DNA from 4 places in the Arthrobacter sp. TMP15 genome. Region 1 is predicted to be linked to each of the others. Evidence: riboswitches for the same ligand, from Rfam matches in the RefSeq annotation. Region 1 holds a riboswitch; each other region holds the start of a gene.
What was found. Region 1 has a riboswitch for thiamine pyrophosphate ahead of AAFM46_RS00740 (ECF transporter S component). Riboswitches for the same ligand answer to the same signal wherever they lie in the genome.

Region 1 (7,900 bases):
GTCAGCATCTAAGAAGCCGGCCCCGAAGAAGTCAGCACCTAAGAAGCCAGGGAAGGAGCAGGAATGAATGTTGCTAGTTTTGCGCCACTGGCCGTAGTCCTGCCTTTTCTGGGCGCGGCTTTGGCGTTCGTGCTGATCAGGCGCCCCGGAGCGCAGCGCCGGGTCAGTCTCACAACCATCAGCGCCACCTTGGCACTGGAAGTCTGGGTGTTGGCCAGCGTTTGGACAAGCGGACCCATTGCCGTTCAGCTTGGTGGCTGGTCCCCTCCTTTCGGCATTGTGATGGTTGCCGACCAGTTCTCTTCATTACTGTTAGTTGTCTCCTCTGCTGTAAGTTTGGCGGTCCTTGCTTATGCCACAGGTCAGGGTGCCGCGGACGGTGAAGAAGGTGGACCCGTTTCGGTTTTCCACCCCACCTATTTGATTCTGGTGGCAGGGGTTTCCAATGCGTTCCTAGCAGGAGATTTATTCAATCTTTATGTGGGCTTTGAGATCCTGTTGACTGCCAGTTACGTCCTCATGACGTTCGGCGGCACCGGCTCCCGGATCAGGGCTGGCATCACCTATGTAGTTGTCAGCGTGGTTTCCTCATTGCTGTTTCTGATTGCCATTGGGATGGTTTATGGTGCAACGGGAACAGTGAACTTGGCTGATCTGGCGGTGAAGCTTGGCGAACTGGACCAAGGCACGCAGAACCTATTGCATGTGTTGTTGCTGGTGGCCTTTGGGATCAAGGCAGCCGTTTTCCCGTTGTCCTTTTGGCTCCCGGACTCCTATCCAACAGCTCCAGCACCGGTCACAGCAGTATTTGCGGGGCTGCTCACCAAAGTTGGCGTCTATGCCATCATCCGAACCGAAACACTACTCTTCCCCTCGAATGATTTTAACTCTGCGCTTCTGGTTGTGGCCCTGCTGACCATGATCGTGGGTGTCCTTGGGGCCGTGGCACAAACTGATATCAAGCGCATGCTCTCCTTCACCCTGGTGAGCCACATCGGGTACATGATCTTCGGCGTCGCACTTTCATCGGTGCTGGGTTTGGCCGCAACAATCTTCTACGTCATTCACCACATCACCGTCCAAACCAGTCTGTTCATGGTGACGGGGCTGATCGAACGGCGTGGCGGGACCTCCTCGATTGCGCGTCTGGGGGGTCTGGCGAAGCTCTCTCCCATACTGGCGGTGCTGTACTTTGTCCCCGCCATGAACCTGGCCGGAATCCCGCCGTTCTCCGGATTCCTGGGCAAACTGGGCTTGCTGCAGGCAGGTGTGGCTGACGGTACGCCGCTCGCTTACGCCCTTGTGGTGGGCGCAGTGGTGGCCAGTTTGCTCACACTGCTAGTCATGGCCAGAGTGTGGAACCGTGTATTTTGGCGTAGTACCGCAGATGCACAGGACCCGGATCCAGTGCTGCTGGCAACTGCCCCCGACGCTTCGGGTACGCCAAGTATGCGGGCACTTCGCACCAGTAAACATGTTGATGCCACCAAGGGGCGTTTTGCCGGAGACAATGAGATTCCGATCCTGCCCAGTGCAATGGTGTATTCCACGATGGGCTTGGTAGTTCTTGGGGTGGCCATGACAGTCTTTGCGGGACCGCTCTTTGAGTTGTGCCAGACAGCAGCCACAGGCATGCTTGAACGCACTCCCTATATTGAAGCTGTGCTGGGTCTAGGGGCGGGAACGCGATGAACCTCTCTAAGACTCCGAAGTGGAATCTTGTGCAAAAACTGCCGCTGCTGATCTGGCTAGTACTGGTGTGGGGTGCTCTGTGGCAGGATTTCAGTGCGGGGAACCTTCTTTTTGGTGCGCTGATATCGCTCGTCGTTTTCCAAGCGTTCTATCTCCCACCCATTGAATTGAGCGGCCGATTCAATGTCCTGCGTGCAGTGACTTTCTTGCTGTGGTTCCTCAAGCAGGTCACCATTGCCAGCTTTCAGGTCCTGTATTGGGCCGTTATGAAGGGCCCACGCATACGCAATGCGGTCATTGCGGTGCCTTTGCGCAGCCCCTCGGACCTGCTCATGACGGCAGTAGGGCACGTGTTGTCGCTGATTCCGGGTTCACTGGTGGTTGAGGTGAATAGAGGTTCGGCGACGCTTTATGTTCATGCGATGAACGCACCAACGGCGGAAAGTGTTGAACAGGTCCGTGCAGGTATTCAGGATATCGAGGCCCGGCTAATCCGTGTCATGGGGACCCAAGCTGAACTCGCGGCCTTGAAATCGGAGAAGGCAGGGGAGTTAATGCTTACGCACGCGGATCGCGTCCGGGCACTAGCGAATCACTCCGATGCCGAAGCTCATTCCCACGGACGAGAGGCCACAACGGCTACGAAAAAACGTGAAGGTGAGGGATAATGACGGTCCTGGAAATTATTGCAATAATCGTCGCTGTGGTGCTCTCATTGGCTGGCGCTGGGACTATCTACCGTATTGCCAAGGGGCCGTCTCTGCTTGATAGGGTCATTGCCGCAGATGTTCTACTGGCCATTTTTGGAGCTGCGCTGGCTACGGAAATGGCTGTGAACAAGCACATGGACAACCTGGCACTCTTGGTGGTGCTAACAGTGATCGGCTTCTTAGGGTCAGTTACTGTGGCTCGATTCGTGGGACATAAAAAGGAGGATGCATGAACACTTTTCTAGATGTGCTCACGGCCATCTGCCTGCTCCTTGGTGCTCTCATGAGTCTGGCAGCGGCCATCGGGCTCTTGAGATTCCCGGATCTGATGAGCCGCATGCACGCTGCCACGAAACCACAGGTTTTAGGTTTATTGTTGATGCTTGCAGCCATGGGATTGCAACTGCGTTTATGGGTGCTGGCGCCGATCCTGCTTGTCGCGTGGCTCTTTCAACTTCTTACCGTTCCGGTATCAGCGCACATGGTGGGACGCGCCGGATACCGTACCAAGCATCGACGTCCGGAACTGCTCAGCGTTGATGAACTCGATGAGGTTGTGGCTGCCGTGATCGAGGACGCCTCACCCAACTAACGCGAGTTGCCACTTGTGGTGTCCACAATTGCGTTTTGGACACCACAAGTGGCAACTCGCGGTCGTGGGGTGAGAGCCGCGGGCGCCTAGACCTCTTCTGGGTGTTTGTTGAACCGTGCTATCGCTTTTTGAGTGGTCCGGCTGGCCAGTGTCTGGATTATGGCTGCAACAACCGAAGAAACCAGCGCAAACGTCAGCGCTGAACGGAGACTATTCTCTAGATCAGCTCCGTCCTTGGGCGGCTTATTGCCCGTGCTCTTTTCCCAAGCCTTATCAACGAGTTTGCTGGCCAAAAACCCGGCACCCAGGCTCACTCCGGTTCCAAGCAATTTGAAGACGATGTTCATGAAGGACTCCTTTAGTCTTTTCGGGCCCCGTGGCGGGCAAAACCTTAATGTTAGCCTAGCCGCTCCCTTCCCTCCACAGGGGCCCTCTGCATGTTTGTGCAAATCCGTGTTCGCACAACTACGATGCGCAGAGCTTCTGCCGTGTGACTTCATCGTGGTTCACGCATTGTCCCTCTCTACATGAGCGAGGTATGATGAAGCCGCAATTCAAACACGACAGGGGAGCGTCTACCCGACCCGGGTATCGACGCTGAGAGTGCGGTTCGCCGCAGACCCTCGAACCTGCCCCGGCTAGTACCGGCGAAGGAAGTCGAGTTCTCTTCGGCTGCGCGGAAATACCGCCGCAACCGCCCCTCCTGAAAAGGAGGAAACATGAGCAAGTCATTAGCGGGCGAAAACGCCAGGCAAAATCAAAACACACCTAACAACGCTGCACCAGCCAAAAAGAGCACGTGGCGTGTAGTGGATATTGTTGTCCTCTCAGTGCTGGGCGTGGCCGTGGGTGTTATTTTCTGGCTCTGGTCCGCCGGCTACGGGTTGATCAGCGCACTCTCGATTGCCTTTCCACCCGCCGGGGCCCTGTACGGCGGCGGCTGGTTGATCGCTGGCATCCTGGGTGGGCTTGTGATCCGCAAACCGGGCGCCGCCTTGTATTGCGAACTCATTGCCGCAGCCGTTGAGGGTTTGCTGGGCACACACTTTGGATTCACTGTACTGATCTCCGGACTGGTCCAGGGCCTGGGTGCCGAGTTGGGCTTTGCACTGTTCCGCTACCGCAAGTTCAACCTCCCCGTAGCAGCATTGGCAGGGGTGCTGGCTGGGTTGGCCATGGGCGTCAATGGAGCCTTTATTTATAACGTCGCCTGGGCAATTGAATGGAAGCTGGTCTACGTTCTGTTCTCCATGATCTCCGGTGCGCTCATTGCCGGACTGGTGCCGTGGCTGGCTGTGCGCGGACTAGCCCGCACGGGTGCGCTGGCGAATCTGCCATCCCGGGGCGCTGCCACAGAGCGAGCGGTTTAGTCATGGCTGGTGTGCAGAACCGCGGAGCACCGGCGCGAGTGAATGCCAAGGGCTGGGGTTGGCAGCATTCCGGCCGCGCTGCCCGGGCCGTGCACGGACTGGATCTGGTGATCGAGCCGGGTGAGCGGGTCCTGCTGTTGGGGCCTTCCGGGGCCGGAAAGTCCACTTTGCTGCACGCCTTGGCTGGTGTCCTGGGAGAGAACGAGGACGCGAATGAGATCGGTGAACTGCTCATAGATGGCCGTCCCGCAGTGGAATCCCGCGGCCGGGCAGGGCTCATGCAGCAGGACCCGGATGCGCAGGTGGTCCTTTCGCGTATTGGTGACGACGTTGCCTTTGGAGCGGAAAACTTGGCAGTCCCACGGGATGAAATCTGGCGCCGGGTCAATGCAGCGCTGGAATCTGTTGGTCTTGATCTACCGTTGGATCATTCCAGTTCCGCCCTCTCCGGTGGGCAAAAGCAGCGCCTGGGGTTGGCCGGAATGCTGGCTATGCGCCCCGGTTTGTTGTTACTTGATGAGCCCACAGCCAATTTGGATCCCGCGGGAGTTGTGGAGGTGCGCGACGCCGTTAGTCGTAGTTTGGCTGAAACCGGGGCAACCTTAGTGGTTGTGGAGCACCGGGTGTCGGTCTGGTTGGATGTTGTGGATCGGATCGTGGTGCTGGCCCCAACACGGCTCGGTGAACCTGGCGGCGTCCTTTTTGACGGCCCGCCCGCCACGGTTCTTGCGCAAAGTAAGGAGCTCTTGGCCGGTGCAGGGATTTGGGTACCTGGGCATATCCCAGCGGTTCGGCCGCGCACGCGTCCGCAGTTCCAGCATTCCCTGGACGACGGCGGCTCCCCACTTCTCCTTGAAGCGCACAATTTGGCTGTCTCCCGCACCAAAAGTCGACGCAAACATCCTGTGGTGCCGGCCGCTGTGGTGCCATCCGTGCTGGTGCGGGCAGGGGAAGCCCTGAGCGTGACAGGACCCAACGGTTCGGGAAAATCTACTCTGGCACTGACGTTGGCGGGACTGCTGCCGGCTGTTGGTGGCGAGCTAACAGCCTTACCTGAGCTGGCACGAGGGGCCGGAATATCCCCAGTGAAGTGGCGGGGCAAGGAACTGATTAGCAGGATTGGCACCGTTTTTCAGGAACCAGAGCACCAGTTCGTTACCGGCAGCGTCCGGGACGAGCTGCTTTTTGCCCCGAAACTACTGGGCCGTGGTGGAGATTCCGTGGACGAGTTATTGGTGCGGCTGCGGTTAGAGCATCTAGCGGAGGCGAATCCGTTTACTCTTTCTGGAGGCGAGAAACGGCGACTGTCCGTGGCGACGGTTCTGGCGGCCAGTCCGCAAGTCCTGGTGCTGGATGAGCCCACTTTTGGTCAGGATGCCAACACGTGGGCGGAGCTGGCATCGTTGCTGCGCGAATTACTTGATGCAGGAACTGCCGTGGTGTCTGTGACACATGATGCCGCATTTAGTGCCGTCCTGGGCGGGGACCGCCTGGTACTGGGGGCCGGCGTTGAGCCGTTTGAAAGTGCCCCTCCTGCTGCCACAAAAGACGAGCTAACGAAGCCGGTGCGGCGATGAGCGCGCAGATTATCCAGACCCAGCGCTCAGCGGCCTGGCTGGCGCAAATCAACCCGCTGGCGAAGCTGGGGGCGGGGATGTTCCTGACCGTGGTGCTGCTGATCAGTGTGGACTGGGTCTCGGCCACGGTTGCGCTGGTGATCGAATGTGCTTTGCTGCCGCTGGCCGGTGTGAGCGCCCGGCTGCTCTTGCTGCGCGGCTGGCCCATTCTCATTGCGGCCGTTGTGGGCGGGTATGGCACGGCGTTGCTGGCGCCCAAAACCGGGGAACTGCTGCTCGCCTTCGGCCCAGTCACTTTTACCTCCGGATCCTTGGAAGCCGGTGTGGCAATTGCCTTGCGTGGTTTGGCGGTAGCTTTGCCTGGCATCATTGTCCTTTTCTCCACCGACCCCACGGATCTGGCCGACGCCTTGGCGCAGAAGCTGCGCCTTCCGCACCGCTTTGTACTGGGGGCATTGGCAGCCATGCGCCTGGTCGGACTGCTTGTTGCTGAGTGGCAAACACTCGGCATGGCCAGACGCGCACGAGGTGTCGGCGGAGAGCCCGGTTTCTTCCGCGGGATCAAATCACAGCTGGGCCAGGCCATGGCCTTGTTGGTGCAGGCTGTGCGGCGTGCCTCGCGACTTGCCGTCACCATGGAAGCAAAGGGCTTCGGAGCGGGACCGCGGACTTGGGCGCGGGAATCCGTCTTCGTCCGCAGGGACCTGGTGGTGGCCGCCGGCGGAGTAGCGATTGCAGCACTGTCGATGGGTGCCGCACTTGTTCTGGGAACATGGAATCCGGTACTGGGCTAATCCGGTACTGGGCTAAAGCGTCAACACGGTGCAGCGTCACCGCGGGCAAGCCTGCCGTTTCAGCTAAAAATCTCCAGAGGGGGTAACGTGGAGGGATGCTGCGAGGCTGGCTGATCCGGCCATGGAAATTATCGCATGAAACGGTTATTTGATGAACAATTTGGCATGAATCGTCCAAAATCGTCCAGAATTGTCCCGAAACGGCCCCAAAGGTCATCTGATTCCTTGGAAATATGCACCCTATGATATAAAAGTATAATGACTCAAATGGCTGCAGAAACCGTTGGCGTATTGCTCCGAGATGCGCGAGCCGAAAAAGGCTGGACCCAAGGGGAACTGGCCACCCAGCTGGGAACTAGCCAAAGTGCTGTAGCCCGGATGGAACAAGGCAAGCAGAACTTGAGTCTAAAAATGATCCAGCGAATGGAGACGCTGCTGGAAGCAAATCTCTTTAACGTTGGTGCGGCAAGCAAGAACGCCGTGACACACCTGCGGGTTCATGGTGGACGTGAACTCTCTGGCAGTGTTGAGGTTAATACCAGCAAGAATGCAGGTGTAGCCCTGCTCTGTGCCAGTCTAATCAACCGAGGAACCACCACGTTGCGGCGCCTGGCACGCATTGAAGAAGTCAACCGTATTGTTGAGTTGCTGACCTCCATCGGCGTTGAATGCACATGGCTGGAGGACAACGACCTGCGAATCCGCCGTCCCGCCACGCTGGACTTGGCTTCTATGGACATCGCAGCAGCGAAGCGCACCCGCAGTGTCATCATGCTCCTGGGCCCGCTGCTGGATGAAGAAAACTCTTACCGTATCCCGTACGCCGGAGGCTGCGACCTTGGCACGCGCACGGTTGAACCGCATATGCAGGCACTTCGAGAGTTTGGGCTCACGGTCAATGCGCACGACGGGTTCTACCAAGTACAGGCCCCGTTCAGTGACACCGAGGACAGGACCTTTGTGTTAACCGAGCGGGGTGACACAGTGACGGAAAATGCCATCATGGCCGCTGCCCACCGGGAAAGCAAAACAGTCATCCGCAATGCCAGCCCCAACTATATGGTGCAGGATCTATGCTTTTATCTCCAGGGTTTGGGAGTGCAAGTTGAGGGCGTTGGCTCCACCACGTTGACCATCACCGGCAAGGCCCGGATTGATATTGATA
Region 2 (7,900 bases), 460 kb from region 1:
GTTCCAGTTGATGGGACGCAGACGGGCTTGAGGATCATGCTGGTAGCCAGGAGGTGTCACTGAGAGCTGGGCAGTCGCCTGGGTTTTTTCAGAGGGTGTCATGAGAGTGCTTCCTTAGAGGGTTGGAGTCAGAGGGCGCAGGAGACGCAGTTTTCAATTTCCGTCCCGGCTAAAGCCAGTTGGCGCAAACGGATGTAATACAGGGTTTTGAGACCTTTTCGCCACGCATGGATCTGTGCCTTGTTGATGTCCCTTGTTGTTGCCGTGTCCTGGAAGAACAAGGTGCAGCTCAGGCCCTGGTCTACGTGCTGGGTGGCCGCCGCATAGGTGTCGATGATCTTCTCGTAGCCAATTTCGTAGGAGTCTTCAAAGAATTCAAGGTTTGAATTATCCATGTGCGGCGCGGGGAAGTAGACACGGCCCAGTTTGCCTTCCTTGCGGATTTCAATTTTCGCGGCGATTGGGTGGATCGATGCCGTGGCGTTGTTGATGTAGGAGATGGAGCCGGTGGGTGGCACCGCCTGCAGGTAGGCGTTGTAAATGCCATCCCTCTGGATGGCGGCCTTCAGCGCACGCCAGTGCTCCTGAGTAGGAATCTCTATCCGGGCCTCTGCGAAAAGCTGACGCACACGGTGAGTGGAGGGTGCCCAGGCCTGATCGGTGTACTTGTTGAAGTAGCTGCCATCTGCATACGTGGAGGTGGCGAAGCCCTCAAATGTGACGCCGCGTTGGGCGGCGATCTGATGTGAGGCACGCAGAGCGTGATAGGCAACAGTATAGAAATACATGTTGGTGAAATCCACTCCCTCGGCGCTGCCGTAGTGGATGCGCTGGGAGCCGAGGTAGCCGTGCAGGTTCATCTGCCCCAAACCAATTGCGTGGCTGGCATCGTTGCCTGCTGCGGCAGAGGGGACAGCATCCAGAACCGATTGGTCAGAGACGCTGGTTAGTCCGCGCACTGCCGTTTCGATCGTTGCGCCGAAGTTTGGTGAGGCCATTGCTTGAGCTATGTTCAAGGAGCCCAGGTTGCAGGAGATATCTCGCCCCACCTCTGTGTAGCCAATCGCGGCGTCGTAGCTAGAGGGGGTGTTGACTTGCAGAATTTCGCTACACAGGTTGGACATGTTGATCCATCCGGAGATGGGATTGGCACGGTTGACAGTATCTTCAAAAAGTACGTAAGGGTAGCCGGATTCAAACTGCAATTCCGCCAGCGTTTTGAAGAAACCGCGGGCACTGATGGTGGTTTTTCGGATGCGGGGGTTGGCTACCAGTTCTTCATAGCGGGAACCAACGGAGATGTCAGATAAGGGCGTGCCATATTCGCGCTGAACATCGTAGGGACTGAATAGGTGCATGTCGCGATTGTCGCGAGCCAGCTCAAAAGTGATGTCAGGAATGACCACCCCAAGTGAGAGGGTTTTGATGCGGATCTTCTCATCAGCATTTTCCCGCTTGGTGTCAAGGAAGGCCATAATATCGGGGTGGTGGGCATGGAGATAGACAGCTCCTGCTCCCTGCCGGGCTCCAAGCTGGTTGGCGTAGGAGAATGAATCCTCCAAGATCTTCATAACCGGAACCACCCCTGAGGCCTGATTCTGAACCTGCTTGATAGGCGCGCCTGACTCGCGCAGGTTCGTCATCAGCAAGGCAACGCCGCCACCGCGTTTGGAGAGCTGCAGCGCGGAGTTTACGCTGCGACCGATGGATTCAAGGTTGTCCTCCATACGCAAGAGAAAACATGAGACCATTTCACCACGCTGCTTCTTTCCGGCATTCAGGAACGTGGGGGTTGCGGGCTGGAATCGGCCGGAGATGATCTCCTCAACTAATTTTGTAGCAAGCTTCTCATCCCCTGCGCCTAAGTAGAGTGCGGTGGCGACCACGCGATCGGCAAAGTTTTCCAAGTAGCTCTTGCCATCGAAGGTTTTTAGTGTGTAAGAGGAGTAGAACTTGAAAGCGCCCAAGAAGGAAGCGAAGCGGTGATCAGCCTGCTGAGCCTGGGCATAGACCCCCTTGACGAAGGACCAGTCATAAGCGTTGATGAACGCTTCCTCGTAGTAGTCATGCTTAAACAGGAAAGCAATTTTTTCCTCGAGGCTCTCAAAGTGGGCAGTGTTTGGGATGACGTCCTGGCGGAAGTATTCGCGCAGGGCCTGTTGATCCTTCTCAAGTTGGATTGAGCCATCCGGTGCGAAAAGGTTCAACTGCGCATTAAGTGCGTGGTGCTCCTTCCGGGTTCCAATGCCTTTGTGCAAGGGTTTTTCGGCTATTACAACGGTGGAATTCATAGTTGATCCTTTTCCTTGGTGGCGGCCTCTGCCCAGAACCGGGTGAGGCCCTCATTGACTCGTTCAACGTCATAGTCGGTGCCCAGCAGTTCGAACCGATACAGCTCAGGGATCTTGCATTTCCCGGCGATCACGGACCCTGCCAAGCAGTAGTCCTCGCCAAAGTTTGTGTTCCCAGCGGTGATAACCCCTCGCAGGAAACCCCGATTGACCGGGTCATTGAGGAAATTGATGACTTGTTTGGGTACCGCTCCCTCGCGTGCACCACCGCCATAGGTGGGGACCACCATGACAAAAGGGCGGGTGAGTTGGATCTGGCCTTCCAGCTTGGGACGCAGCGGTATTCGTACGGAATGACGGTCCAAACGCTTCACAAAGCGCAGCGTATTTTCAGAGACGCTTGAGAACACCACAAGATCCGAAGATGCTCTGCGACTGGGGGGATTAAAAGCCGCCGACTTGGCTCTGTCCTGGCTCACTAGGGTTCCTATCTGTTTTAGCGATCCGCCTCAAGACCACTACATCTAGTGGCTGTAACTCTAAAAGACGCTGCATCTAGTAGTATCATTAATCTGAACTTAAAAGTTAGGCGCACCGAAATTATTGTTCTCTCCGTCTGCCCCAGTGGCGTTTTGAGGTGTGTGAGAATTAGGCCGAGTGAGGCGTGCGTAAGGGCCCTGGCAACCGTGGTAGCTTGGGTTCTGGACACGACACGGGGTGCCGCATTGCGGCTGAGAGCTAGACCCGTTGAACCTGATTTCGATAATCCGAGCGAAGGGATGCCGGTCCAGAACAAAGGCCATAGCGCTCGCAGCAGCGTGGGAATCGTGCTTTTGGGCATCCTTTTACTCATATGAAAGGTGCACACATGCTGATCAAAGACCAAGTTGTACTCATTACCGGCGCTGGGCGCGGACTCGGCACCGACGTGGCCCGTTCCTTTGCCCGTGAAGGCGCCCGCCTGGTGCTGAACTACCGCAACAGTGAAGTCGCCGCGCAGGAACTAGCCCGTGAATTCGGTTCAGAAAAAGCGATTGCGTTACGCGCAGATGTCACCAATGCTGGCGAGGTGAATGCCATGGTCGCTGCGGCAACCGAACATTTTGCTACACCCATCACCACGGCGATCAACAACGCTTTGCCGGACTTTTCTTTCAACGGCGACGGCCGTTCTAAGGCCGAAGAGATTTGCTACGAGGAATTTCGGGCACAATTTGCCGGAGTTGTGGGAGGTGCCCTGAATACCATCCAGGCAGTAGTGCCGGGAATGAAGGAAGCTGGGTTTGGCGCCATCGTTAACGTTGGCACAAACCTGTTCCAAAACCCCGTGGTTCCATACCACGACTACACCGCGGCGAAGGCTGCCCTGCTGGCGTTGACCCGGACGTTCGCGGCCGATCTAGGACCATCAAATATCCGCGTCAACATGGTTTCAGGTGGGCTGCTGCGCACCACTGACGCCTCCGCAGCCACGCCAGAGCAGGTTTTTGACTTGATCGCCGGCGGAACGCCGCTGCGTAAAGTCACCACTCCAGCCGAATTTGCCGATGCCGCACTCTTCTTCGCCTCACCGTGGTCCCGAGCCGTGACGGGGCAAAATCTTGTGGTCGACGGCGGACTGGTCATGAACTAAGGACGGGGGAGTTCTCATGAACAGCACACGAGAATTACATATCAATGCTTTTCTTTTCGGGGCAGGGCATCACACAATGGGTTGGCGGCACCCGAATTCCAGTGCCGAGCGGGTAGGTGAGATTTCCTATTTCGAGGAACTGGCGCAACTGGCCGAAAGTGGCTGCCTTGACGCCATTTTCTTCGCGGACGGGCACGCCATCAACCGGACCTACACCGCGGGAGTGCCGTGGCTTCTGGAGCCCATTACGGCTCTGAGCGCCATAGCCAGGGCCACCAAAAACATTGGCTTGGTCACCACCGTTTCCTCAAGCTTTTATACACCCTTCCATGCTGCACGCATGCTTGCCTCATTGGATCACATCAGCGGTGGGCGAGTGGGGGCAAACATTGTCACCTCCATGTTTGATGCTGAAGCCCAAAATCATGGGTTGGCGGCACTGCCAAACCATGCTGACCGCTATGAAAGGGCTGATGAGTTTGTCCAAGTAATCCAGACGTTGTGGGATTCATGGTCGGATGAGGCGCTTCCCGCTGACAGGGAGAGCGGGACCTTTATTGATGCGGAGCAGATTCAACCGATCAACCATGAGGGCAAATACTTTTCCGTGAAGGGCCCGCTCAACGTTCCGCGTCCTCCGCAGGGCAGGCCGGTGCTTTTCCAGGCCGGGTCCTCGGAAGTAGGGCGAGCATTCGCGGCTCGATTTGCCGAGGCTATCTATTCTGTTTCTTGGGATAAGGACTCGGCACTAGAGTTCGCCACCGATATGCGAGAGCGCCTAGCTGTTGCCGATCGTTCTCAAACCGTGGTTCCAATCCTGCCTGGACTAGTCACCTATGTGGCACCAACCCGGGAAGGGGCGCTGGAGAAGAAACGCGCACTTGACGCTTATCTGGATATTCCAGCGGCAATCGCCCAACTGAACGTGTTTACCGGCCAGGATTACCGAACCCATGGGCTTGATGATGCGGTGGCTCCGCTGCCGCCAGCGGCGACGTTCACGGGCCCGCAGGGGCGGTACCTGACAGTGCAACGAATTATTGAAACCAAGGAGCCCACATTGCGGGAACTACTGGGCTTCCTGGCAGCCGGAGGTGGTCATGCCACCATGATTGGCACGCCCACCGAAGTTGCCGATGAAATTCAGGAGTGGTTTGAATCTGGTGCTTGTGACGGGTTCAACCTGATGTGTCCGGCCTACCCGGACTCCCTGAAGGATTTTGTTGACTTGGTAGTACCGATTTTGCAGGACCGTGGGATCTTCCGAACCGCATACCCGGGCAGTACTCTGCGAGATAATTTGGGCCTGTCCCGGCCTGAATTGAAATCTTTTGCCGGGCACACTACCTAGGGCGGTTTAGATTGACTCGGCTAGCCGGCTCAACCCGACTAGCCGAGTGAATCTCAGGCGCCACGTGGCTAACTATTGGTGCTGGTTAGGGGTGCAGCATGATCTTGCCGGTGCGGCCAGGAACAAAGTTTGCCCGGGCCGCATCCTGGGCATCCTCCAGTGAATAACTTGCCTCAACGGGAAGGGTTAGTGCTCCGGAGGCGAGCCGCTCAAGGAGTTCCTTCATGAGGGCACCGCGTTCTTGGGCCGGCATGGATGTGCTGACTTTGCTACCCCAAAAACCACGGATGGTGACCTGTTTGAAGATGACATCTGAGGAACTGATCTCCATGAGCGGGGAGTTCATGGCGCCAAACACCACAAGCGTGCCATTCTCCGCCAGCAGTGAAAGGACGTCCCCGCTGGCCCGTCCACCAACGGAGTCAACGCCAGAAGTAATCGGGGCACCATCGGCGATGGCACGAACGCGCTCAGCCCAATCGTCAGTATCCGTGGCAACGACGTTGCCGATTCCCTGATCAGCGAGTTCCCTGACGCCTGCGCTTCGGCGCACTAACCCAATAACGTTGATGCCGCGGGCAGTTGCTAGCTGGGCTAGAAGTCGGCCAACAGTGCCGTTGGCAGCATTTTGTACCAGCCAATCACCCTTGTTGAGTTTCAGTGATTCAAGGAGACTGATGGCGCTGAACGGCATCGACACCAGTTGGGCCGCTGCCTCATCACTAATGCTGTCATCGACAGGGAATACAGCTGCAGCTTTTGCAATGAAGTACTCAGCCCACACGCCAAAAGTGCCGCCGGTGCTCACACGTTGGCCCGGAGTAAACCCGGTGACACCTGTGCCGAGAGCGTCAATGACCCCCATGGCCTCGGTTCCGGCACGGGCAGGCAGCTCGGGTTTGAAGCCGTAGCTGCCACGGATGGTGAGTAGATCGTGGTTGTGAATCGTTGCCAAAACCATGCGGACGCGGACCTCGCCGGCGCCGGGGTCTGGGATCGGGATATTTTCAACTGCAAGGACCTTGCTGGGGTCTCCGAACGTGGTGTGCATTAGGGCGCGCATATTGCTCTCAATCGTGTTTGACCCGGACGCTTTTCTTCAAGCGTGGGTGGGGGGAGTGGTTTTTGAAGAATCGTTATCCAGCATTGGCGTGGCAGAAAGGTTGCGAATAACTTTGTGCAAAATCGACAGTGCATTCTTGCCGTCACTTTGATCCAGCTGGGTTGCCGCCGCGATGCGCAGAGGAATGTGGGCGAGCTCAGTACGTAAGGCCAGTCCGGGGTCGGTCACGGAAACAATCACTGTCCGTTCGTCAGCTGTTGATCGCTCCCGTCTAATGAAACCCCGTGTCTCAAGCCGTTTGATCAAGGGTGACGTTGTGCCCGAGTCCAGCATCATATTCTCTGCAACCTCCTTCACGGTCAGGGACCGGCGAGACCATAAAAGAACCAAGGCTAGATATTGGGGGTAGGTCAAACTCCACGGTTCAAGCAGGGCGTTATAGCGGCGGTTCGTTGCCCTGGCCGCAGCATATAGCGCAAAGCAGAGCATCGGCTCAAGAGGGTCTGAATCGATTGGTGGCGAGTGCGGCTGGTCTTCCATCCAGAAAGCTTTGCACACAAGATACTTGTGCACAAGTTAATTTCATTTCGTGCCAGGACTTTTACTCTTGCACCCTGGGCCAGGAGGTCTCTTCGAGACCCTCAACATCTTGATTGAAGTCCCGAAGCAGTTCCATGAACTGCGCCTGCTTGGTTTCGGGCCAATTGCCAACCACGCGATTGAGCCCTTCTTCATAGACTTTGCGAGTGGCAATGAGCGCGTCAATGCCGGCAGTAGTGGGGGCAATGCGGCGGGCAACCTCGCCCGGGGTGCCCGCTACATAGCAAACATGGCCATGGCGCAGCAGCATGCCAACCTGACGGTGGATGGTTGAGGTGTCGAGGCGAAGGGCCCTGGAGAGCTCCTTCAGTGTCATGGGCCCCACGGGCTCCAGACGATTAAGGAGCACATAAGCGGACCGCTCCAACGCTGGATCGTCATGGTAAAACGGGCGCAGTTGATAGCGAGAAAAGAGCATGAGCTCGTACTGCATCGACTTCAGCAAATCGCTGGATACTGTCATGGCGCTCCCTGTTTGCTCCGTTTCCATGACCCATTCTAGCGAAGCCTTGAATGAGACATATTTCATGTATGATGCAAAGCTTGTGTACTCTACAATAGAGTTAGTTAATTCAATCTTTCCGTTCGTACAGGAGCCCCATGACGCAAAGCCCCCCGGTAAAAGTTCCCAAATCACCTTCTCCACGCTTGGCCATCGTTGTACTGGCCTTCGTGGGAATTGTGGTTTCGCTGATGCAGACCCTGGTAGTCCCACTCATTCCACAACTACCTTTGTTGTTGAACACCACATCGGCAGATGCTTCCTGGATTATCACAGCCACCCTTCTGGCCGGGGCAGTCATCACCCCGATTGCTGGCCGGCTGGGAGATATTTTCGGCAAACGACGCATGCTGATGTTCTCCCTGATCTCCTTAGTAGTGGGCTCCGTGCTTTGCGCGTTGACAGATTCCATGGGTTTGATGCTCGTGGGACGAGTACTGCAGGGGCTGGCGATGGGTGC
Region 3 (7,900 bases), 1.7 Mb from region 1:
CGTTGCGCCCTTCGACGGTGGACCGTCATACAGGGAATCCACATCCGAAAGTAGCAGCAGGGCGTCTGCCTTGATCAGGTGCGCCACCAGGGCAGCGAGCCTGTCGTTGTCGCCGAAGCGAATCTCACGTGTAGCCACTGTGTCATTTTCGTTCACAATGGGGATGACGCCTAGGTTCAATAGGCGTTCAAGGGCGCGGTGGGCATTAACGTGTTGGCGCCGTTTGGCCAAATCCTCGGCCGTCAGGAGCACCTGAGAGGCAGTCACTCCATGTGAGGTGAAGGCCTCACTGTAGCGCGCCATCAACAATCCTTGACCAACGCTGGCAGCAGCCTGCTGGGTAGCTAGGTCTTTAGGCCGCCGTGACAGGCCCAAAGGCAACAGTCCGGCGGAGATAGCGCCGGAGGAAACCAAGATAATCTCTGTTCCCGCCAAATGCCGCTGCGAAAGCACGTCAACAAGCCCTTTGAGGGCTTCTTCCGAAATGCCGCCAGCGACTGAGGTCAAGGAGGATGATCCGACCTTCACCACGATTCGCGATGCGGTCGCCATGCTCTGTCGTTCCGGCAGTGAGAGTGCCTGATCATATTCCATAGTTGTTGTAGCTTCCGGGCTCATAGATCCTTAGGGGTAGTGTTTTCTCCGCTTTCGTCAGCAGCCATGTCTGCCTTGATCTCGTGGCTTTTGGCTGTGTGACGGTCGGTTGATTCGGTCCAGATGCCAGCTTTACGCTCGGATTCCAGTTCCGCTCGTGCCGCAGCCTTGGCGTCTCGACGATCCTGCTGCTCTTGGCGCTTCTGTTGACGTGTTGGGCGGTCGCCCAAGTCCAACAGGCGTAGATCGGTGCCGCGAGGTGCCGCCAAATGCTCGGCACCGCCCATCATGGTTGGCTCCCAATCAAAGACAATGCCGTCTTCGCCGCCAATGACAACCGTGTCTCCCGGTGTGGCACCAGCTTTAAACAAGCTTGTCTCCACGCCGATCTTAGCCAACCTGTCTGCCAAGTAGCCAATGGCCTCTTCGTTTTGGAAGTCACATTGCTGCACCCAACGTTCAGGTTTGTCCCCGCGAACACGGAACAACGGCTCCAAATTCTTTTCTTCACGATGGATTGTAAACGAGGCTTCATTCACTGCTCGCGGGCGCAGAATGACCGGCGCAACCTTTGCAGGCTGGTCGATTACGCTCTGGCGGGCGGCACTGACGATCTCAGCCATAGCAAAGCCCAATTGTCGTAAGCCTTCGTGGCTGGTCGCTGAAACTTCAAAGACTCTGTAGCCACGCGATTCCAAATCACCGCGGACAAATCCTGCCATGTCCCGTCCATCGGGGGAATCTACCTTGTTCAAGGCAATGAGACGCGGGCGTGCATTCAAGGGGACAACGTCTCCGTCGGCGCCGGCGAAGCTCATATCCACTGAGTAGTTATCCAGCTCGCGCTCAATTATAGCCAAGTCACTGATGGGATCCCTATCAACTTCCAGTGCGGCGCAGTCCAAAACGTGCACAATGGCCGCACACCGCTCAACGTGGCGCAGGAAGTTATGACCCAAGCCTTTGCCTTCACTGGCTCCTTCAATCAAGCCGGGCACGTCAGCCATGGTGAACCGGACGTCCCCTGCCTGCACAACACCCAAATTGGGGATCAAGGTGGTGAACGGGTAGTCGGCAATCTTTGGCCGCGCCGCGGACATGGCGGCGATCAAACTGGATTTCCCGGCTGAGGGGAACCCTACTAAGGCAATATCTGCAATCGATTTCAATTCAAGGACAACATCGCGCTCGTCGCCTTCGATTCCCATCAGCGCAAAGCCGGGAGCTTTGCGCTTCTGCGAGGAAAGGGCCGCGTTGCCCAGGCCACCTTGGCCACCCTGGGCAGCAATGTATTCGGTGCCAATCCCGACAAGGTCGGCAAGCACGTTGCCTTCCTTATCTTTAACGACTGTGCCGTCGGGTACATCAAGGACCAGCGACTCGCCAATTTTTCCATCGCGCCAGTCCCCCATACCGGGCTGTCCGTTACCAGCGTGGCGGTGCGGGGCGTGGTGGAAATCCAACAGGGTGGTGGTTTGATCGCTCACACGGATGGTGACAGAACCGCCGTCGCCTCCTTTACCGCCGTCGGGCCCGCCCAAAGGCTTAAACTTTTCCCGGTGAACCGACACGCAGCCATGGCCGCCAGTCCCGCCGGATACATGCAGAACAACCCGGTCAACAAAGCTGGCCACTAAAATCTCCTTGAATAGATCTTGCTATTGCGCACTCATTCTAGTCCTGTAATGGGCTAGGGCCTGATGCCGGCCGGTGGGTATTACTGTGTTAAAAGCCAGTGGAGCGAGCCATGCGGCCCGCTCCACTGGAAAAGCTTTGGTATTAGAGTGCAGCAGCGACGATGTTTACGACGCGGCGTCCGCGACGCTGACCGAACTCGACTGCGCCTGCATCCAATGCAAACAATGTGTCATCCTTGCCACGACCAACACCCTCACCGGGGTGGAAGTGTGTGCCGCGCTGGCGAACAATAATTTCGCCTGCCTTGACAACTTGACCGCCGAAGCGCTTTACGCCGAGGTACTGGGCGTTTGAATCACGACCGTTGCGAGTGGAACTCGCACCCTTTTTATGTGCCATTTGAAAATGCCTGCCTTTTGACTAAAAGATTCTAAGTGGATCGAACTTCAAAACGCTTATTAAGCGATTGAGGTGATCTTGACCTTGGACAGTTCCTGACGGTGGCCCTGACGCTTCTTGTAACCGGTCTTGTTTTTGAACTTCTGAATGACGATCTTCGGCCCGCGAAGATCCTCCAACTTCTCAGCCGTAACCTTTACACTAGCCAGGTCCTTCGCGGCTGTGGTGATTTTCTCACCATCAACCAAGAGCAAAGCGGGCAGCTCAAGTGTGCTGCCAACTCCACCGGGGACGCGGTTCATGGTCACGTGGTCTCCAACGGAAACCTTTTCTTGACGGCCGCCTGCGCGGACAATCGCGTACACCACTGGGGAACTCACTTCTCTCGACGTTTATTACAAATTTTTATGCCGGCAGGGATCGTATTTGATCGCTGCCAACCGCATGCGCCGCAGTTCTAGAAAAGAACAAACGCGGGGTGCATACTATGTGCCTCAACGCCGTGGACCTCAATGGAGTTCTGCCATGGAGTGGTTGCCCTAGGTGTTGGCGTAAGCACCGAAGATCAAGAATACGCTAATTCTGGCTCCGGGAGCAAATGAGACTGGTTTCGAGCTTCCGAAGCGCGTCTGCCAAAACATTGTTTTGACTGACAATTTCCGGGGTTCCTGAAACCGTACTCACCAACTTTAGCGTGGTTGCCACCGTTTTTCTTCATTTAGGACCGTGACGCGCCGTTTTCTTAGGCAATCACCAGTGGCGTTGATCACCTTTGCAGACAAGTGTGCCTAGATCTCGCTTGGAACGTGTTGATGCGGTGCCGCAAAAAAATCCACCTCGTACTGTACAGAATGCGCAAAGGCGGCCCGCATACGTTCTCTTTCCAGGGCCGATCCCCTGCGCGCGGCCGTATCCATGATGCTCACGGCTGTGGCCGCTGCCTGAGCAAAGTCGTCGTCGGCGTATGTCGCCAGCCACGTGCCATAGGGATGTTCGCCCGAAAAGGATAGGTAATCGGCATGCAGCACACGCCCCACTTCTGCGTACAGCCAGTAACACGGAAGAACTGCGGCAACCACTTCCGCATAGCTGCCGGAGAATCCAACACCTTGCAAATGGTCCACGTAGTGCTTTGTCACCGGGCCCTGTTGCGGATTTGCGGGCTGCCCATTGAGCCAGTTGCGGTGCAGCTGCAATTCAACTTCAAGACAATTCTGTGCCCCTGCCGCCCAGAACTTCTGCTCCATTTCGGTTGGGGCCAAGGAACTGGCACGGGCAAGGACACGCGAGTATGCGCTCAGGTACAGCGCATCCTGAACCAGGTAATAGGCAAAGTGGTTGCGTTGTAACGTACCGGCGGCTAATTCCTTAATGAACTCAAGAGCGAAAATTGCTTGTCGTTGGGGTTCGATGTGCGCCCACAATGCTGCACTGAATTGCCCGGCTCCAGGCGCTGCGTTCTCCCACAGTGCGTGCAGGTGGTTGACGGGGCCTGCACCGGAGCCAACCTCTAGCACCTCGGATGTCTCAAGGGCCCTACCCAGCCACTCCTTGGCTTGCTGGACGCTGGCAATCCAATCACCAGTTTGAGCCTGCAAAGTAGCCACTGCCGCCGACAATGAGCACCCGGTTCCGTGAGTATTCACGGTATCTATCCGAGCGCCAATGAACTCATTGACCACACCGTCAGGGTGAACCAGTGCGTCGGGGCACAGCTCCCCCGCCAAGTGCCCGCCCTTCACGAGCACCAAGACCTCATGAGTCGCGGCCAGCTCCTTACCCTGCTGAACGGCGGCCTGCCAGCTTGCAGCTTCCGGTTGGTCAAGGAGAACCCCTAGCTCTGGGAGATTCGGAGTCACTAGGTGCGAACTTTTAATGAGTTCCAGTAAAGCTTCACGGGCGGCCGGGGCCACAAGCATGTCTCCGCTAGTAGCCACCATGACCGGGTCCAGTACAACCACGGCGGGCCGGGTCCGCGCCAGCCACTCTCTCACCGCGTTGATGACTTCTTCAGTGCCAAGCATGCCGATCTTCACGGCATCTATGGTGACGTCGGAAGCTACAGCGTCCAGTTGGGCTGTGAGGAAAGTTGCCGGTGGAGTATGGATGTCTTGTACTCCCCGCGTATTCTGCGCAGTTAATGCCGTAATGGCAGTCATTGCATATCCACCGTGGGCTGAAATAGATTTAATGTCAGCCTGGATACCGGCACCGCCCGATGAATCAGAACCTGCAACACTCAGGATCCGGGGGTGCTTCACAGTTGCGGGCACGGTGGTGCGTTGCCCAGTTTCAGAAGTGGAAGAAACTGTTGCGTAGGTACTCAATGGGACATCCCTTCGCCGGTTCTAACCGGGCAGGTTCAACGGGTATTCTCTCAGCCAGCCCTGATGGCATGGCACCCCGTGTCGATCTCCACCCTAGCCCCAGCCGTGACGCTTAAAGAAAACCGGCCCAGAGCCAATGTCAAAAACTGCGTTCTGCACGCACATTTTAACGCAGGTTCCGGGCCGGCAGTGTCAGCATCAGAGCTCTGAAGCGGGCACTCCCACACCGAGAATGATCGGTTCGCTACTTTTGGTTACAGTCGTTGCAGGTGCCGGAATAGCTGCCGCGGTACTCAGATGCGGAGCGGAACCCTGACCTGCAGGAGCGTAATGAGAAGTTTCAACCACCATGTCGGCACCACCTTGAGCGCTACGTGCACTGCGGTTGCGGCGTCCCCGACGTGCACGCGAACGGTTACCACCGTTGGAGTCCGCCACCGTCTCATGATGCTGGTCCTGGCCGGGAGCCACCAGCTGGTCTAGAGCTTGTGCCAGATCCGCCAGCGCCGCCGCATGGTCAGCATTGCCTGCCTGTACGTTTGCGCTGCTTTCACTACGATGCCCACGAGGGAGTTCAATGGCTTCCCCACCCAACGTGAGAGTTGCGCCGTCGGAGGTTTCTGAACCTTCTGCTTTTACGTCGCCTTTGACACCTACGTTGCCGCCAGAGCTTGTGGCGCTCTGCGCAATTGCTGTTGCTACGGCCGCAGCGCCACGGTGTGACTCGTCCCCGTCGTGCTCATGATGTGAAGCAGCCGCAGCTGCCGCAATGTTCGCCAAAGCAGTACGGGCAGCGTGGGCTTTCTGGACTTTCTCTGCTTCGGTAACCTCATCGGGTGACTGCACAGGAGTGCTTTCCGGGTGCTGCGACTCAGCCTGTTGCCCGCGGTTGCGGTTGCGTTTACGTTCGCTGCGGGTAGACCTATTGGCCGTGCGCTCGTTCTCGCGATGCTCCGGTTTGCTGGCATGGGTCTGCGCAACCTCCACAGCAGGACTATGCGTACGGCGATGCTCCACTGGAATCTCGTGCGTGACCATGCCGCGACCCACGCAGGTTGGGCACTGCTCGCCAAAGACCTCAAGGAGGCCTGTACCCATACGCTTGCGGGTCATCTGAACCAATCCAAGTGAGGTCACCTCGGCAACTTGATGCTTGGTGCGGTCGCGTCCCAGGCATTCAACCAGGCGGCGCAGCACCAGATCCCGGTTGGATTCAAGCACCATATCGATGAAGTCAATGACAATGATCCCGCCAATGTCACGCAGGCGCAGCTGACGAACTACTTCCTCGGCAGCCTCCAAGTTGTTCTTGGTCACTGTTTCTTCCAAGTTTCCGCCGGAGCCGGTGAACTTACCGGTGTTGACATCGACCACTGTCATAGCTTCGGTGCGGTCGATCACCAACGAACCTCCCGAGGGCAGGAAGACCTTGCGTTCCAGCGCCTTGTTGATCTGCTCATCGATGCGGTGCGCGGCAAAGATATCTTCGGGCTTGTTCCACTTCTCCAAACGGTCAAGCAGATCCGGGGCAACATAGGTCACATATGCCTCGATGGTGTCCCAGGCGTCCTCGCCCGAGACAATTAGTTTGGTGAAGTCTTCATTAAAGACGTCACGGACAACCTTGATCGTCAGGTCAGGTTCGCCGTACAGCATCTCCGGGGCGAGCGTCTTATGCGAAGACGCCCGCTCATTGATGCCCGCCCACTGAGCGCGCAAACGGTTGATGTCATTCGTTAGCTCTTCTTCACTGGCACCCTCGGCCGCGGTGCGGACAATCACACCAGCATTTTCGGGCAGGTGATCCTTGAGCACGCGCTTGAGGCGATTACGTTCCACGTCGGGTAACTTGCGGGAGATCCCAGTCATGGACCCCCCCGGCACAAACACCAGGTAACGGCCAGGCAAAGAAATCTGGCTGGTCAGACGTGCACCCTTATGGCCCACAGGATCCTTGGAAACCTGCACCAGGACGGGGTCACCGGACTTCAACGCGTTCTCAATCCGGCGCGGTTGTCCGTTCAGATTTGCGGAATCCCAATCAACTTCACCTGCGTAGAGGACAGCGTTGCGCCCTCGACCAATGTCCACGAAAGCCGCTTCCATGCTGGGCAGCACGTTCTGGACCTTGCCCAGGTAGACATTGCCGATCAGTGAATCCTGCTGGGTCTTGGAAACAAAGTGCTCAGCCAGGATGCCGTCTTCAAGGACGCCAATCTGAATCCTGTCTTCGCCCTGGCGCACAACCATGACACGGTCAACTGATTCGCGGCGGGCAAGGAACTCAGCTTCTGTGATGACAGTGCGGCGGCGACCCGAGTCGCGGGAATCACGGCGACGCTGCTTCTTAGCTTCCAAACGAGTGGAGCCACGCAGGCTTGTGACCCGGTTTGAGTCCACAGATGTGGACTCCGACGGCGTGCGAGGCGCCCGCACCCGCGTCACAGTGTTGGGCGGATCTTCTTCGCTGCCACCTGTCAGTTCCAAATCTGCTTCACCACGGCGGCGGCGGCGCCGACGGCGCGACGTCACGCCGTCGTCCATTTGATCCGTGTTGATGGAGTCACTGGAGTGATCAGTGTCAGCCGCGTTGGTGCCCTCTGATATTTCTACAGTTTCAGTTGCCTCAGAGCTGGAGCCTCGTGTACGGCGGTTGCGAGAGCGTGAACGGCCGCTTCGTTCACTTTCCTGTGAGTCGCGTGTGCCGTTGGCCTCGTTATCATTGCGGGTCTCCTGACTGGCAGCCGGGACGGCCATGCTCAAATCTGCAGCCATGAACAATGCTGAGATCCCTGCTGCAGGGGAAATGAACAATGCTCCTGGGGCTTCAGGCTCGGAGCCGTCATGGGCTCCACTGTGGGCCGGAGCTGCTGATCCAAACTCATCCTGGACGGGAGTGTGCTGCGTTGGGGCGGCGGTTCCCGCCGAAGAGTCAGTGGCTG
Region 4 (7,900 bases), 920 kb from region 1:
TCGACCTTGGACTGGGCCGTGCCCCGGGTAGCGATCAAAACACCATGCGTGCGCTGCGCCGGGATCCTTCCGCTGCCGATGCTTTTCCCTCCGATGTGCAGGAACTGCAGGCATACTTTGAGGGCCAGACGCGCATTTCAGGGGTTAATGCCTACCCGGGGAAGAACACGAACGTACCGCTGTACATTCTGGGATCCTCGCTGTTTGGTGCACGGTTGGCCGCAGCGCTGGGCCTGCCTTATTCCTTCGCCTCTCACTTTGCGCCACAGGCACTTGAAGACGCTGTGCGCATCTACCGCCGTGAGTTCAAACCGTCTGCCGCACTGGCTAAGCCGTATGTGATTGCTGGCGTCAACGCCATTGTGGCCGACACCCAGGAAGAGGCGGACCGCCTGGCACTGGAGGCTAGGCGGCGTCGGGTGGTTTCCCTAGTGGGCCGTGGACAAGAATTTACCGCAGCCGAAATGGACTTGCTACTCGATTCCCCAGCAGGCCAGCAGGTAGCCAACATGTTCCGCTACGCCGCTGTGGGAACACCATCGGTGGCTCGCGCGTACTTGGATGAATTTGCGCTCAAGGCCGACGCCGATGAGCTCATTGTGGCCACACAGGTCACTGAGCGTGAAGCATGGATCCGGAGCTATGAACTACTGGCGGGTGCGATGGGCCTGGCGCCGCTGGCCTAGTGTGTAGGCTGCCGAGTCAGTGTGTAGGCTGCCGAGTCGCTATGTGGTGTTGATCGGCCAGTGAAATACTGATCGCCGCCACGAGGACGCCAATGATTACACCCACCAGGGTGTCTGCCACCCGGCTTAAAGCGGCTTCGGGCCCTAGCTGAGATCCCATACTCGTCATGATCAGCGCCATGGGTGTCACGGCAATGGTGGTCAGTGTGTAATTTTTCATGACCAGTAGTTCGGCGAGGACCTGAAAAAGTACCACCATGGCAACCGAGGGCCAAAAGCCCAAGGAAAGTCCAAGGAGGGCAACGGCTAAAGCAGCTCCAACCACATTGCCTACCATGCGCTGGATGCCTCGCTGGAGTGTGAAGCTGTAGTTCAGTCCCTGCAAAGCTGCCACAGCTCCCATGGAGGCCCACAACGGATGTTCAAGACCCAGTCCGGCCGCGGCCCATCCCGAGAGAGCCGAGGCGGCAGCGATGCGTAATGCTTGGTGGACGCTTGCCCGGGAACCGAGCCCTGCCCGGGCAACCACCAGCAGACTTGGTGCTGTTGTTCTGCCATCGGCTGGTGGGCTCAGAGAAGGCAATAAGCTCAGGGAAGGCAATGAGCTGTGGAGGGCAGTAGTGCCGAATGTGCCACGTATCTTTCGCAGTTCAGCTTCATGATGGGATAAAAGGGTAAGAGCGGCGGTAGTGGCAGGTGCTTCCACCAGGTCCAGTGCGGCGTAGGCCTCATCCAGCAAGAGATTCAGCTGCTCCCCGTGGTGGGAAAAACTCATCGAACGGACCGTGCGGCTGTGCAGATGTTCGGAGCTGACCGCTACTGACTCCCGGGCAGTGTGTAAGGCTGCGAGGGCAGCGGTGCGGGCCACGGCTCGGGAGGTACCGCCGCTGTTCATCCCAGAATGACTTGCATTACCCAGGCTCACCACGGCGGCAATAGCGCGGGCCACGGCCAGCCGGGCAGGACCCATGGGAAAGGCCAAAACCGGGGCCATGGCAACAAGCCAACCAACCGCAGCGCCAATTCCCAAAGCCGCAACTGCGCGCGGAACCGCAGAAAAACTATCCGCATAACCCGAACCTGCGGCAGCCGCGAAGACCATAATGACAGCCCCCGGACCCGTGATGTGAAAAGCCGAGAAGGTGTGGGAAGCCAGCGCCGCGATAGCTGAAAGTACCAGGATCTGCACACTAAAAGGCGCGCCCAAAGCGCCTAGTAGTGCACCGATCCCTGTCGAGATCAGCAGTGCTGACGCCACAATGATAAGCATCAGCGAAAGTCGCCGATAAGGCTGATAGCGGCCAAAAGCGCTTGTCAGTGCGCCCAGGGCGGCGATCCCTGCCAGCTGTTCGTGGCCTAGCAGTCCACCAGCTACTAAAACAAGACTTCCCGCAATGCCAACCTTGATGGCCGGAACAAAAACGGCATCGGTGGGCCGCAACACGAAGGATTTGCGCCAGGTTGTGGGCGCCACTGAATGAGCCAAGGCGTTGCCAATGTGGTGAAAGCGGGAGGAAAGGGGCATCTTTTTATTCTACAAGTAATTTACTAGTAAATTAAAAAGTATGAGCTGTGAGAGTTGTCTCTAGACTGGAATCATGAACGAGCAGGCAGCGCCCAAGGACTTTGTAGACCGTGCCAGGGAAGGTTGGGAGCGGTCCCGGCCGGATCTGGATGTTGGCAGCATTGAAATTATGGGGCGCATCGGCAGAATTGGCGCACTGTCCTCCCAAAGGGCGGGTCATGGATTGTTGCCAGCGGAAGTGACGCGGGCCGAATTTGACGTTCTCTGTACCTTAGCCCGCGCCGAATCACCCCTGCGGGCAAGTGAAATTACTGCTTCGACCATGCTTAGTGGTGCCTCAACATCCAAAAATACCGACCGTTTGGTTAAGCGGGGACTCATTGAGCGGCTCCCTTGGGAACGCGACGGCCGTGTTGTACTCATGCGCTTAACTCCACAAGGACGGGAACTGGTGGATAGCGAGCTGCCACGCCTGCTGCGCAGTGATCAAGAAATGCTCGCAGGGCTCACCGGCAAGGAGCGCGAACTCCTGGCCGTCCTGCTTCGCAAGGTTGCCCTGAGCGTTGAGGCGATAACCTAGCGGCGTCTTTGCCACCACTGCACAGTCTGCGCGGCAGCCGCATGGAGAGGCGTGGGGGAGAGGTTCAAGAGCTTTTCAGTGGCCAGGGAGTCCATTATAAACGGGGCCTGAAACTGATACATCATCTCAGTGAGCTCCCTTGTGTCCAAGGAGAAAATGCCTGCCATGGAAACCGCCCACCCCGGGAGGGATCTCACTTTAGGGAGCTCGACTCCGGCGGCAGCGGCAAAAGCCGAGGCAAGCTCACGCTGAGAGATGGCCTTGTTGCTGGGTGCATGCAGCACTGTGTTCCACGTTGCCGGCAGTGATGCCGCGCGAACCATTGCTGCGGCCAGATCCGGGACATACGTGAATGAGTGCGGGATGGTGCTGCTGCCTAGGAGCTGTAGGGGCTTGCCTGTCAGGATGCGATGAACCATACGCTCGCCAGCATGGGCCCCGCGTACCAGCGGACCAAAAAAATCGGAGGCCACCACGCTCACTGTGGGAGTTTTCGAGGCGGCTCGAGCGGCCAGCAGCTCTGTGCGGACCCCGCGCTTGCCTCCGCTTGCCGTGCGCGAGCTGGTCTCGGTCATAACTTTTTCCGGGGTGTCATAGGCGTAGAGGCTTTCCGGGAAAACCACGAGCGCACCCGACTCTCCCGCCACGGCAAGGACCGTGCGTTCCGCGCCCGGCAACTCCTTGCGCCAGGTATCTGCCCTGTACTTTGAGCCATGAATGCAATGGAAGACGGTGTCAGCATCCACCATCGCGGTGTGCAATTGTGCGGGTTCGCTAACGTCAACCCGGCGACGCTCTATCAAGGGGTGTTCCGGGCCCGAGCCTGAACGGGTCAGTAACCGCACGCTATGGCCGGCACTGGCAAGTTGCAGGGCCACGGTGGCGCCAACGGGTCCTGCCCCAGTGACAATTTTAACGTTTTCCATGAGGTCTCAATTCAGGTAATCTTTCATCTTTTCAGTAAAGAGCGGTGCTCTCGCTTTAACTATCAAGCCTACGGGTTGAAATTGTCAAGAGCAGTGCTCACTTAAGTTGACGGTGGTCTCGAATAGTCTGAGAATAGAGCTATGAGCCAAACACCGCGGGAACGGGCGCGAACGCAAACCATGTCGGAAATCCTCACCATTGGGCGCCATCATCTTGAATTGCACGGCGCCGCTGGGCTCTCACTCCGGGCCGTGGCGCGTGACCTAGGTGTAGTTTCTTCTGCTGTTTACCGGTATGTAAAGAGCCGGGATGAGCTGCTGACTCTCTTGGTGGTGGATGGCTACAACGCACTGGGTGACGCTGTGGATGCAGCAGTTGGCGCGGTACCCCAAAATGATTTCTCAGAGCAATTCCGAGCGTGGGGTGGAGCTATTCGGCAATGGGCTTTGGCTGAGCCGGCGCGCTATGGACTACTTTTTGGTTCACCTGTGCCAGGTTACGACGCCCCGGCGGAACAAACGACCCAACCAGGCACGCGGGTTGTGGTTTTGCTCATACAGATTCTGCAACGTGCCTACGAATCCAAGGCTCTGACGGCTCCTGTCAAGGAAGGAAGTCCACCGCTGGCTGCTGATTTCGAGCTAATCAGGGCGGACATGGAAATGAGCGTCCCAGACCATGTTTTTGCTTCGGGTGCATTGGTGTGGGTATCCGTTTTTGGAGCTGTGAACTTTGAAGTGTTTGGCCAGTATGGAACATCGACGTTTAGCGATCCAATAGCTCTTTTCGAGTCGCATATGAAGTTGCTGGAAGAATTGGTTGGCTTGCGGTAGCGTCCTAGCCACCGACAGTGCCACCTGGCTGGCCAGCGCTGCGGTCATGCCACCATGCAGCGATACTCCGGCGCGATGATGAGCAAAAAGTGGGCACCATGAATGAAAAAGATGATCTCCTGAAGTACCTGCGAAGTCAGCGGGCAAACCTGCTGGCAAAGCTTGAGGGACTCAGCGACTATGACGTCCGCCGGCCGATGACGCCCACAGGAACAAATCTCTTAGGCCTTCTCAAACACGTGGCCAGTGTCCAGTTGGGATATTTAGGCGTGGTTTTTGACCGTCCCAGCAATAGAGAAATGCCATGGCTAGCAGCCGGTGCACCCCAGGACAGCGATCTGTGGGCCGGACCCGACGAGAGCCGCGCGGACATTCTTGAACTGCATGAATTCTCCGCGTTGCACAGCGACAGGACCATCGAATTGCTGACGCTGGACACCGTGGGTGAGGTGCCCTGGTGGGATCCTGCGAGTCGGCAGGTGATACTGAGCCGGATCATGGTCCATGTGTGCGTTGAAACCGCCCGGCACGCCGGCCACGCGGATATCCTGCGCGAGCTCATTGACGGGGCAACGGGTAATGGGCCGCTGGATCGAAACACCTCAACTCGTACGGCGGAAGAATGGTCTGCTTATCGAGCGGAATTGGAGGCTGTTGCCAGCCGCCACCGGCTCAACTAGACCGGGCCCCTTGGCAGGATCACTCTTGGCATGAGGTCTCTTCGCAGGAGGTCCATCAGCAACGAGCGTGGCTGCGCGGCGTTGTGAAAGTTACCCCAGTGCGGGTAGCCGGGAGAGCAGTTCTGCGGCAGCCGCCGTCGGATCTTGGGCGTCAGTAATGGCCCGGACCACAACAATGCGAGACGCGCCAGCGTCCACCACCTGATCAACGTTGCTTAGATCCACCCCGCCTATGGCAAACCAAGGCTTGGTGGTGTGCAGGGATGCGGCGTGCTCAAGCAAGGAAAGTCCCACGGCGGCACGGCCCGGTTTGGTGGGGGTGGCCCATAGCGGTCCCACGCAAAAGTAATCGGCGTTCGGGTCGGCAGCAGCTGCGGACACTTGCTTGGTGTCATGGCTGGAAAGCCCCAGGGAAACACCTGATCCCACGAGTGAACGCGCGGCTGGCAACGGCAGATCCTGCTGGCCCACATGGAAAACGGGGGCACCGCTGAGCATGGCAATATCGGCACGATCGTTCACGGCCCACAGTTTGCCGCACTCCTGCGCCACAGAACGCAAAACTGTTAGCAACTCCAGTTCCTGAGCGGCCTCGATGGACTTGTCGCGCAACTGAATGATGTCCACTCCGCCGGCGAAGGCAGCCTTCAGGAAATCGGCAAAGTCGCCCTGTTTTTCCCGCGCATCGGTGCACAAATAGAGTCTGGCGTCCTTGAAGGAAGTGGCGGGGGTTTTCGCTGTGCTGTCATGGATGACCGATAATCTGCTCATGTCTCATAGACTAGTGCAGTACCGCGGGAGCCAGTGAAGCTGGTTGAGAGGGCGCCGAAATGTGCCGACCGAAATACGTCCCGTGCGGGCGTGGAACCTGATCCGGATCATGCCGGCGTAGGGAAGGAGAGCGTAGTGGCAACTTTTGAAGCCCAGATTCTGAGCACCGACGTGGCTGTCATTGGTGGCGGCATTATTGGACTGGGCATTGCGTGGGAAGCCCAGAAAGCCGGGCATTCTGTGAGCATTATTGACCCGGCACCCGCCACCGGAGCCACTTTTGCGGCCGCCGGAATGTTGGCTCCCGTGAGCGAACTGCACTATCAAGAAGATGACCTGCTGGAACTCACACTAGCCTCGGCTGCACGCTGGCCAGCATTTATGGCCGCCATTCCCGAATCTGGCCATACAGGCTTCAACACGTCTCCAACACTGGTACTGGGCGCAGACCCAGCTGACCGCAAGGCGCTGGCCGACCTCCGCGAGGTCCAAACCCGTCATGGTTTGGAGGTATCTCAGCTGAGCATCCGTGAAGCTCGCGTTCTTGAACCAATGGTGGGGCCACATATTTCTTGCGCCTACAAAGTAGAAGCCGATCATCAGGTGGATCCGCGAGCCTTGGCTGCAACACTACGAGTGCAACTGGTGAAAGCCGCCGTGGCGGCCGGCCGAAACAGTGCAGAGCAGACATTCATTGACCAGTCCGCTACGGCTTTGCTACACAAAGATCCCAGTAACTCGCACTCGCCCGTGACAGGGGTAAAACTGGCGGACGGCCGTGTTGTTCATGCCAACGAGGTCATTGTGGCCAATGGGTTGGGCGCTCCGGAACTTCACGAGCTGCCGGAGGGCCTCAAGCTGCCTGTCCGTCCCGTATACGGAGACATCCTGCGCCTTCGGGTTCCCAAACATCTTCATCCGCTGACCACCGCAACTATCCGCGGACTGGTTCGTGGGCTGCCCGTCTATATAGTGCCGCGGGCCGATGGGAGCGTTGTCATTGGCGCCAGTAGCCGTGAAGACGGATCCGCCGGTGTCAGTGCGGGCGGAGTTCACCAGCTCCTCCGTGACGCCCAAGTGCTCTTACCTGCCGTGGCCGAACTGGAATTACTTGAAATGAGTGCCCGCGCCCGCCCCGGCACCCCGGACAATGCGCCGCTGTTGGGACGAGTTGGTGACGGCAATGGCAGGGACATTCCCGGGCTCATCATCGCCACAGGCTTCTTCCGGCACGGAGTCCTGCTGACGCCCATAGCGGCCCACATCACCCGACAATTGCTGGGCAACATCACAGATCTGGCGTGGGAACAGTTCCGCCCAGACCGTTATTCACCTGCACTGCAGCACTCCCGTCCTGCGGGCACACCTTCTAAGGAGTCACCATGACCACCATTAATATCAACGGCACTGCGCAGCCTTACACGGTTGGAACCACTGTGGCGGATCTTGTGTCAGTTATAACAGGGAAAGTATTGCTGCCCTCTGGGCAAGCGGCCGACGGCGGACGGCTGGGTGTTGCTGTAGCCCGGAACGCCGGAATTGTGCCACGCAGTCAGTGGGCTGCCACAGCAGTTGAAGTCAACGACGAGTTTGAAATTGTTGCAGCTGTGCAGGGCGGCTAACCACAGGTTGGAATAAATATCATGTCAATCAACCCCATTTTTGAAAGTGAAAGCTCATGACTGAACCCCTTACCCACCAAGACGCTCTGATAATTGATGGTGTGGCACTTGGCTCCCGGCTCATTATGGGCACTGGCGGGGCGCCAAGTCTGGCAGGACTTGGCGCTGCACTGATTGCTTCCGGCACGCAGCTGACAACTGTGGCCATGCGCAGGTATTCGGTGGATCCCCATGGCGAATCAGGGACAAACCTGTTCCAGCTACTGGTGGAGAACA

Region 2: another riboswitch for thiamine pyrophosphate. It lies ahead of AAFM46_RS02770 (3-oxoacyl-ACP reductase); the one in region 1 lies ahead of AAFM46_RS00740 (ECF transporter S component).
Region 3: another riboswitch for thiamine pyrophosphate. It lies ahead of AAFM46_RS09255 (bifunctional hydroxymethylpyrimidine kinase/phosphomethylpyrimidine kinase); the one in region 1 lies ahead of AAFM46_RS00740 (ECF transporter S component).
Region 4: another riboswitch for thiamine pyrophosphate. It lies ahead of thiO (glycine oxidase ThiO); the one in region 1 lies ahead of AAFM46_RS00740 (ECF transporter S component).

Annotation. Positions count from the first base shown of each region.
Region 1 is NZ_CP154262.1:165,198-173,097, forward strand. Features, by position in the region: gene AAFM46_RS00710 (Na(+)/H(+) antiporter subunit C) at 1-67, shown strand, start outside; gene AAFM46_RS00715 (Na+/H+ antiporter subunit D) at 64-1,692, shown strand; gene AAFM46_RS00720 (Na+/H+ antiporter subunit E) at 1,689-2,360, shown strand; gene AAFM46_RS00725 (monovalent cation/H+ antiporter complex subunit F) at 2,360-2,635, shown strand; gene mnhG (monovalent cation/H(+) antiporter subunit G) at 2,632-2,994, shown strand; gene AAFM46_RS00735 (DUF4235 domain-containing protein) at 3,081-3,341, opposite strand; TPP riboswitch at 3,550-3,667, shown strand; gene AAFM46_RS00740 (ECF transporter S component) at 3,714-4,364, shown strand; gene AAFM46_RS00745 (ATP-binding cassette domain-containing protein) at 4,367-5,941, shown strand; gene AAFM46_RS00750 (energy-coupling factor transporter transmembrane component T) at 5,938-6,735, shown strand; gene AAFM46_RS00755 (UDP-N-acetylglucosamine 1-carboxyvinyltransferase) at 6,994-7,900, shown strand, end outside.
Region 2 is NZ_CP154262.1:625,928-633,827, forward strand. Features, by position in the region: gene nrdF (class 1b ribonucleoside-diphosphate reductase subunit beta) at 1-102, opposite strand, end outside; gene nrdE (class 1b ribonucleoside-diphosphate reductase subunit alpha) at 129-2,291, opposite strand; gene nrdI (class Ib ribonucleoside-diphosphate reductase assembly flavoprotein NrdI) at 2,288-2,770, opposite strand; TPP riboswitch at 2,995-3,088, shown strand; gene AAFM46_RS02770 (3-oxoacyl-ACP reductase) at 3,160-3,924, shown strand; gene AAFM46_RS02775 (LLM class flavin-dependent oxidoreductase) at 3,941-5,275, shown strand; gene AAFM46_RS02780 (zinc-binding dehydrogenase) at 5,361-6,338, opposite strand; gene AAFM46_RS02785 (MarR family transcriptional regulator) at 6,375-6,878, opposite strand; gene AAFM46_RS02790 (MarR family winged helix-turn-helix transcriptional regulator) at 6,940-7,428, opposite strand; gene AAFM46_RS02795 (MFS transporter) at 7,539-7,900, shown strand, end outside.
Region 3 is NZ_CP154262.1:2,086,724-2,094,623, forward strand. Features, by position in the region: gene proB (glutamate 5-kinase) at 1-594, opposite strand, end outside; gene obgE (GTPase ObgE) at 615-2,228, opposite strand; gene rpmA (50S ribosomal protein L27) at 2,374-2,631, opposite strand; gene rplU (50S ribosomal protein L21) at 2,691-2,999, opposite strand; gene AAFM46_RS09255 (bifunctional hydroxymethylpyrimidine kinase/phosphomethylpyrimidine kinase) at 3,420-4,958, opposite strand; TPP riboswitch at 4,949-5,047, opposite strand; gene AAFM46_RS09260 (Rne/Rng family ribonuclease) at 5,157-7,900, opposite strand, start outside.
Region 4 is NZ_CP154262.1:2,846,230-2,854,129, reverse strand. Features, by position in the region: gene AAFM46_RS12745 (LLM class flavin-dependent oxidoreductase) at 1-686, shown strand, start outside; gene AAFM46_RS12740 (FUSC family protein) at 703-2,211, opposite strand; gene AAFM46_RS12735 (MarR family transcriptional regulator) at 2,285-2,791, shown strand; gene AAFM46_RS12730 (NAD-dependent epimerase/dehydratase family protein) at 2,788-3,717, opposite strand; gene AAFM46_RS12725 (WHG domain-containing protein) at 3,859-4,551, shown strand; gene AAFM46_RS12720 (DinB family protein) at 4,650-5,231, shown strand; gene thiE (thiamine phosphate synthase) at 5,322-6,002, opposite strand; TPP riboswitch at 6,017-6,143, shown strand; gene thiO (glycine oxidase ThiO) at 6,138-7,388, shown strand; gene thiS (sulfur carrier protein ThiS) at 7,385-7,624, shown strand; gene AAFM46_RS12700 (thiazole synthase) at 7,681-7,900, shown strand, end outside.